Regions from separate parts of the Acidovorax sp. GW821-FHT09A11 genome, predicted to be linked through region 2. Evidence: riboswitches for the same ligand, from Rfam matches in the RefSeq annotation. Region 2 holds a riboswitch; the other holds the start of a gene.
What was found. A riboswitch is a leader RNA that binds a small molecule or an ion and turns the genes downstream of it on or off. The one in region 2 is predicted to bind glycine.
Positions count from the first base shown of each region.

Region 1: another riboswitch for glycine. It lies ahead of gcvT (glycine cleavage system aminomethyltransferase GcvT); the one in region 2 lies ahead of AC07PV_RS18350 (D-amino acid dehydrogenase).

Region 1 covers NZ_JBWKPS010000001.1:819,960-823,639, forward strand. Annotated here, with positions in the region: gene AC07PV_RS03745 (TRAP transporter small permease) at 1-186, shown strand, start outside; gene AC07PV_RS03750 (TRAP transporter large permease) at 183-1,478, shown strand; glycine riboswitch at 1,509-1,606, shown strand; glycine riboswitch at 1,620-1,741, shown strand; gene gcvT (glycine cleavage system aminomethyltransferase GcvT) at 1,752-2,921, shown strand; gene gcvH (glycine cleavage system protein GcvH) at 3,006-3,380, shown strand; gene gcvP (aminomethyl-transferring glycine dehydrogenase) at 3,451-3,680, shown strand, end outside.
Region 2 covers NZ_JBWKPS010000007.1:88,661-92,340, reverse strand. Annotated here, with positions in the region: gene sorT (SorT family sulfite dehydrogenase catalytic subunit) at 1-306, shown strand, start outside; gene sorU (SorU family sulfite dehydrogenase c-type cytochrome subunit) at 447-752, shown strand; gene AC07PV_RS18350 (D-amino acid dehydrogenase) at 820-2,139, opposite strand; glycine riboswitch at 2,235-2,348, opposite strand; gene AC07PV_RS18345 (2-keto-4-pentenoate hydratase) at 2,565-3,347, shown strand; gene AC07PV_RS18340 (hypothetical protein) at 3,387-3,680, opposite strand, start outside.

The DNA of each region.
Region 1 (3,680 bases), on a different contig from region 2:
ATGCAGCGCACCATGTTCCAGATGACGGCCGTGACGCAGATCCCGTTCGCCTACATCTACAGCGCCATGCTGATCGGCGGCGTGCTGCTGATCGTGCACTTTTTGTTCATCGTGCGCGGCTACGTGCTCGACCGCAACTTTGCGGCCGATGAACACTTCGATGCGAATGCGAGTGCCTCCCTATGAGCGCGTCCATCATCCTCATCGTTTCGGCCTGCCTGTTCCTGGCCATGGGCGTGCCCGTGGCGTTTGCGCTGGGCCTGGCCACCGCGGCCACGCTGATCCTGGCCGAGAGCTACCCGCTGATGGTGCTGCTCAAGGAAACCTTCACCGGCATCGACAGCTTTCCGTTGATGGCCGTGCCCTTCTTCATCCTCGCGGCCGAACTCATGAGCGGCGGCTCGCTGACTGAGGTGCTGCTGAGGTTTGCCGGGCAGTTCGTGGGCCACAAGCGCGGCGGGCTGGGCTACACCAACGTGGTCTCGCTGACCTTCTTCTCGGGCATCTCGGGCTCGGCGCTGGCCGATGCGGCGGGGCCGGGGTCGATGCTGATCCGCATGATGGACAAGGCCGGCTACGACCGTTCGTACGCGGCGGCTCTCACGGCCTCGACGGCCATCGTCGGGCCCATCATCCCGCCGTCCATCATCATGATCATCTATGCGCTGCAGGATGAAACGGTGTCGGTGGGTGCGCTGTTCGTGGCCGGCCTGCTGCCGGGCCTGCTGATCGCGGTGGCCATGTGCGTCGTGAACTTCCACGTCTCCAAGAAGCGCAACTACAAGGGCGACGGCCGGATGCCGCCGCTGGCCGAGATCCTGCAGACCACCTGGAAGGCGCTGCCCGCCATTTTGCTGCCGGTGGTGATCCTGGGCGGCATGCGCGCCGGCTGGTTCACGCCCACCGAGGCCTCGGTGGTGGCGGTGTTCTATGCGCTGGTGTGCGGCAAGTTCGTCTACCGCACGCTGCAGTGGAAGGCGCTGCCCGACATCCTGGCACGCTCGGCCCTGCTGTCGGCCTCGGTGCTGATCATCATCGGGCTGTCGGCCGCGTTCGCGTGGATCCTGACCATCGAGGGCATTCCGCAGCAGATGGCCGACTGGCTGGTGGGCATGAACCTCTCGCCGTGGATGTTCCTCATCATCGTGAACATCTTCCTGCTGCTGTTCGGCATCTTCATCGAGCCGCTGCCGGGCGTGATGGTGCTGGCGCCCATCCTCGCGCCCGTGGCCGTGAAGCTGGGAATCGACCCCATCCACTTCGCGATGGTGGTGATCTACAACCTCACGCTGGGGATGATCACGCCGCCCGTGGGCGGGCTGCTGTTCGTCACCTGCAACGTCTCGCGCGTACCGATGTCGCAACTGGTGCGCGAGCTGGTGCCCTTCCTTTGGGCGCATGGCGTGGTGCTGGTGGTGCTGACCTTCATCCCGCAGCTGTCGACCTGGCTGCCGAAGGTGCTCGGGTTCATCAAATAGCGTCTGCGCGGCTTCAGCCAGCGGATATACTGGCGACCGTCAGGAGAGAGCCCCTTCCTTCAACGAAAGGGGCCGCCGAAGGCGCAGGCAGCAGCCGAACGCTCAGGCAAAAGGACTGGCAACCGCCCGCAGTGATGCGGGCGTTCCCTTGCTGGAGAGAGATGGACCGTGCAGCACGGCACCCATCCACCGAAGGAGCAAGCCGCGCGGCCAGCCAGGGCGCTGCGGTGAATCTCTCAGGTAAAGCGGACAGCAGGGCAAATCCCGCGACCCATGGGGCCGCGGCCACCATTTGCCCCGGAGTCCGCCTTGACCACCCCTACCGCCCCGCTGCTGACCACCCCCCTCAACGCCCTGCACACCGAGCTGGGCGCCCGCATGGTGCCGTTTGCGGGTTACTCCATGCCCGTGCAGTACCCTGCCGGCCTGATGGCCGAGCACCTGCACACGCGCAACGCGGCGGGTTTGTTCGACGTCTCGCACATGGGCCAGCTCAAGCTTGTCGGCCCCGGCGCCGCTGCCGCGTTCGAAACCCTGATGCCCGTCGACGTGATCGACCTGCCCGTAGGCAAGCAGCGCTACGGCCTGTTGCTCACCGACGAAGGCACGGTCATCGACGACCTGATGTTCTTCAATCAGGGCAATGACACCCTGTTCGTCATCGTCAACGGCGCCTGCAAGGTAGGCGACATCGCGCACATCCAGGCACGCATCGGCCAGCGCTGCGACGTCATCCCCATGCCCGACCACGCCCTGCTGGCGCTGCAAGGCCCGCAGGCAGTCACCGCCCTGGCGCGCCTGGCACCCGGCGTCGAAAAGCTGGTATTCATGACGGGTGGCGACTTTTCCATTGCGGGCTGCGACTGCTTCGTGACCCGCAGCGGCTACACCGGGGAGGACGGCTTCGAGATCTCGGTGCCCGCGTCCCAGGCCGAAACCCTGGCGCGCGCGCTGCTGGCCCAGCCCGAGGTCAAGCCCATCGGGCTGGGCGCCCGCAACTCGCTGCGCCTGGAAGCCGGCCTGTGCCTGTACGGCAACGACATCGACACCACGACCACCCCGCCCGAGGCGGCGCTGAACTGGGCCATCCAGAAGGTGCGCCGCACCGGCGGCGCGCGCGCGGGCGGCTTCCCCGGTGCCGACAAGGTGCTGTCGCAGATCGACAACCCCGCCAGCCTGCAGCGCAAGCGCGTGGGCCTGGTCGCGCTGGAACGCGTGCCCGTGCGCGAGCACACCGAACTGCAAGGCCCCGACGGGCAGAAGATCGGCGAAGTGACCAGCGGCCTGCTGGGTCCCACCGTGGACAAGCCGGTGGCCATGGGCTACGTGGCGCCAGCCTTTGCCGCCGTCGGCACGCGCGTCAACGCCATCGTGCGCGGCAAGGCCGTGCCCATGGAGGTGGTGTCCATGCCGTTCACGCCTGCGCGCTACCACCGCGGCTGACCCTCTGCAACCGCCCCAGCCCGGCTAAAGTGGCGGCTGGCATCGGCACTTTTTCTGTTTACCCCTTTTTTTGGAGCTTCCCCCATGACCATCAAGTATTCCAAGGACCACGAGTGGATCGACATCTCCGACCACGAAGCCGCCACCGTGGGCATCACGCTGCATGCCCAGGACGCCCTGGGCGACGTGGTCTTCGTGGACCTCCCCGAGGTCGGCACGACCTTCACCCAGGGTGACGTGGCCGGCGTGGTCGAGTCCGTGAAGGCCGCGGCTGACGTATACATGCCTGTCACCGGCGAAGTGGTCGAAGTGAACGAAGCACTGCGCGCCGACCCCTCGCTGGCCAACAGCGATCCCATGGGTGCCGGCTGGTTCTTCAAGGTCCATGTGACGGACATGCTGCAGTTCGATGCGCTCATGGACGAACCCGCCTACGCCGAGTTCGCCAAGAACGCCTGACCCTCCGATGCCCCGCGGCCCGGCGCCTCCCCGCCGGGCCAATGTGTTTCCTTGCACTGTGCCGCCGCCGATGACCTCCCAAGCCCCCCTGCCCACCCTCGCCGCACTCGAGAACACCACCGAGTTCCTGCCCCGCCATATCGGCATCGACGCAGCCGACGAAGCCCACATGCTGTCCGTGATCGGCGAAGCCTCGCGCAGCGCGCTCATCGAGAGCATCGTGCCGCGCTCCATCGCGCGCAACCGCGCGATGTCGCTGCCCCGGCCCGCCACGGAAGCCGCTGCGCTGGCCGAACTCAA
Region 2 (3,680 bases):
CTCAAGGCCGGCCAGGTGCAGGTGCATGGCGTGGCCTTTGGCGGCACGCAGGCCATCAAGGGCGTGGAGGTCTCGGTGGACGGCGGCAAGACCTGGCAGGCCGCGCGGCTCATCGGCCCCGATCTGGGCAAGTTCGCGTGGCGCCAGTTCGTGCTGCCGGTCACGCTGGCGGCGGGCACGCACGTGCTGGCCAGCCGCGCCACCGATGCCGCAGGCAATGTGCAGGCCGAGCAGCGCGAGGAAAACCTGGGCGGCTACAACAACGCGAGCTGGCGCGACCATGCGGTCACGGTGACCGCAGCGTGACCGGGCGCCCCCCTGAGACGCTGCGCGCCTTCCCCCCTGGAGGGGAGCGCGCCCCCCGGACTGGCCGTGCCAGATCCGCGGTGGCACTGGTGCTGGGGCGCATCGGTTTCCAGCATTTGCGCGTGCCTGCGCTCGCGGCCATGTCGAGCGTGCTGCTGCTGTGGACGGGTGCCGGCTGGGCGGCGGATGCCGCCGAGCTGGCGCGGGGCAAGGAGCTGTTCATCAAGATCCAGCCTGCCTGCGCCGTGTGCCACACGCTGCAGGCCGCCGGTGCCGAGGGGCAGGTGGGCCCGGTGCTGGATGAGCTCAAGCCCGACGCGGGCCGCGTGCTGCGCGCGCTCAAGGCGGGCATCGGCGTGATGCCTTCGTATGCCGAACGCATGAGCGAGAAGGACATGCAGGCCGTGGCGCAGTTCGTGGCGCACGCCACGGGCGCTGCCAGGTAGGCCGGGCGCTGGCCCGTGGTGGCAGCGCCGCCTGCGCGGCGGTGCTGCAACCCCGCTGTGCTCCCGTTCAGGCCGTGGTGCGCGATGGCACCAGCGCCTTGTCGGGAGCGCACCCCTGCAGACCCTGGAATGCAAAGTCCACTTCGGGCACCCGGCCGCTCACGATGTCGGCCAGGGCCTTGCCCGAGCCGCAGGCGTGGGTCCAGCCCAGCGTGCCGTGGCCCGTGTTGAGGAAGAGGTTGGCCACCTTGGTGGCGCCGATCAGCGGCACGTTGCTGGGTGTGGCGGGGCGCAGGCCGGTCCAGAACTGGGCCTGGCTGGCATCGCCCGCGCCGGGGAACAGCTGCTCCACGCGGCGCACGATGGCGTCGCAGCGCACCTGGTTCAGGTGGCGGTCGTAGCCGTTCAATTCGGCCGTGCCGGCGATGCGCAGGCGGTCGCCACCCCGTTCGCTGGTGTAGCGCGAGAACACGAGCTTGAACTCGTCGTCCGTCAGGCTCACCTGGTGCGCCTTGCTGGCGTCCTTGACCGGCATGGTCACCGAGTAGCCCTTGGCCGGGTAGATAGGCAGCTGGATGCCCAGCGGCTGCGCGAGCAGTGGGCTGAACGAGCCCATGGCCAGCACAAACGCATCGCCGCGCACGCGCTCGAAGCGGCCTTCGGCATTGGTCACTTCCACGTGGTCGATGCGGCCGCCTGCCTCGCGCAGCGCGGTGATGTGGTGGCCCATGCGGAACTGCACGCCCGCCTCTTCACACAGCTTGGCCAGCTCGCGTGTGAACTGGTTGGCGTCGCCGGATTCGTCCTCGGCCGTGTAGGTGGCTCCGGCCAGCTGCTGGCGGATATGGGCCAGGGCAGGCTCGATGCGCACGGCCTCGTCGGCGCTGATCACCTGGCGCTCGCAGCCGAGTTGGCGCATTTGCTCGGCCGGGGCCAGGGCGCCGTCGAACTCTTTTTGGTTGGTATAGAAGTGCAGGATGCCCTGCGTGCGCTGGTCGTACTGGAGGCCGGTGGCCGCGCGCAGCTGCTGCAGCGTGTCACGGCTGTACGTGCCCAGGCGCACGATCTGCTCGATGTTGTGGCGCGTGCGCGCGGGCGTGCAGTTGCGCAGGAAGGACAGGCCCCACAGCCATTGCCGCATGTCGGCGCGCAGGCGGAACAGCAGTGGAGCATCCTCCTTGCCCAGCCACTGCAGCACCTTGAGCGGCGCGCTCGGGTTGGCCCAGGGCTCCGCGTGGCTCACCGAGATCTGGCCACCGTTGGCGAAGCTGGTCTCGGCGCCGGGCGCACCCTGGCGGTCGATGACGGTCACCTCGTGGCCGCGCTGTTGCAGGAAATAAGCCGAAGTCACGCCGAGCAAGCCGGCGCCCAAAACGATCACGCGCATGATTTTCAAAGCCTTTCTGGGCTCTGGCGCTAGAACAACATGCGCTGGCAGCTATGAATTCAATAGCGTGCAGCTGGCGCATGAATGCCCAAGCTGCCGCTCCCCCTGTCCTTGGTACCTGAGAGATTCACCGCGCGGCCCACATGGCGCGCGGTTTGCTCCTTCGGTGCGCTTCGCGTTGCGCGAAGCGGCTCTCCAGACGGCTTTGATGAATGGTGCAGTACGGGACCTGAGCGTGTATGGGAGTTTGCGCCTTCGGTGAAGCGGACGGGGCCGCTGACTCTCCTGCGGGGGCCATTCTAGGAGCCCGCATCGCGCAAAAACCGCTTTGTCCGCGCTAATGAATCGCAATCGTTGCTGATGCTGCGGGCACGGGGTTGGCCATAATCCGCCGGAACCTTCGCCTTTCTCTCCAGGACGCCTTGATGCCCGATACCGCCTTTGATCCGCTGACCAGCGCGGCCGTGCTCACCATGGCCCGCCTGGGGCGCACGCCCCGTCCCCTCGACCTGCCCGCCGCATTGCGTCCCCAGAACGCTGCCCAGGCCTATGCCGTGCAGGACGCCGTGGTGCGCGAGCGCGGCGAGATCGCGGGCTGGAAGGTGGGCGCGGCGTCGCCGCAGGCGCTGCCTGCGCGGGCGGCCCTGGCGCGCGATTCGGTGTTTGCGATGGCCGGCGGGGGCGCGGTGCGCCTGTCCTGCGCGGGCTTCGCCGTGCTGGGTGTGGAGGCGGAACTGGTGTACGAACTGGGTGCCGATCTGCCTGCCCGGGCGCAGCCCTACAGCGAGGCCGAGGTGCTGTCCGCCGTGGCGTCGGTGCGGGCGGCCATCGAGGTCTGCGACACGCGCTACGCCGCCTGGGCGCAGCAAGGCGAGTGGAGCCGGCTGGCCGACCAGGCCTGCCATGGGGCACTCATCGTGGGGTCGGGAACGGAGAGCGCGCAGTCGGTGCAGCCGATGCGGCAGCCCGTGGTGCTGTCGGTGAATGGCGCGCAGGCCGTGCGGCACGCTGGCTGGGGCAACCCGGCGGGCGATCCCTTGCGCCTGCTCGCCTGGCTGGCCAATGGCGGCGCGCACAGCCTGGGTGGGCTGCGCGCGGGACAGTGGGTGACCACCGGGTCCTGCACCGGCACCGTGATGGTGGCGCCGGGCACGGTGGTGGTGGCTGAGTTTCCCGGCCTGGGGCGCGCCGAACTTCAACTGGGCTGACCGGCGGCGCCCTGCGCGGCGCGCGCGCCGGGCGTGGGGTCAGTTGCGGCGCGGGTTGTCGGGCTGCTGGTCGCGGCGGTTCGGTACGCCGTCGCCGTCCCGGTCGCGGTCATGGCGGTTGGCGACGCCATCGCCGTCACGGTCCCAGCCGCCACGCTGAAACTCCCAGCGGCCTTCGCGTTCCACCCAGTGCGGCTGGCGATACTGGTGGCCGGCGCGGGCCTGCACCCAGTGGCCGCGCACCCATTGGTAGCGGTTGCCACGCCATTCCCAGTGGCCTTCTTCCCACACCTGGCCCCGGCGGGGGCGGGGCACGGCTTCATGGCGCGGGGG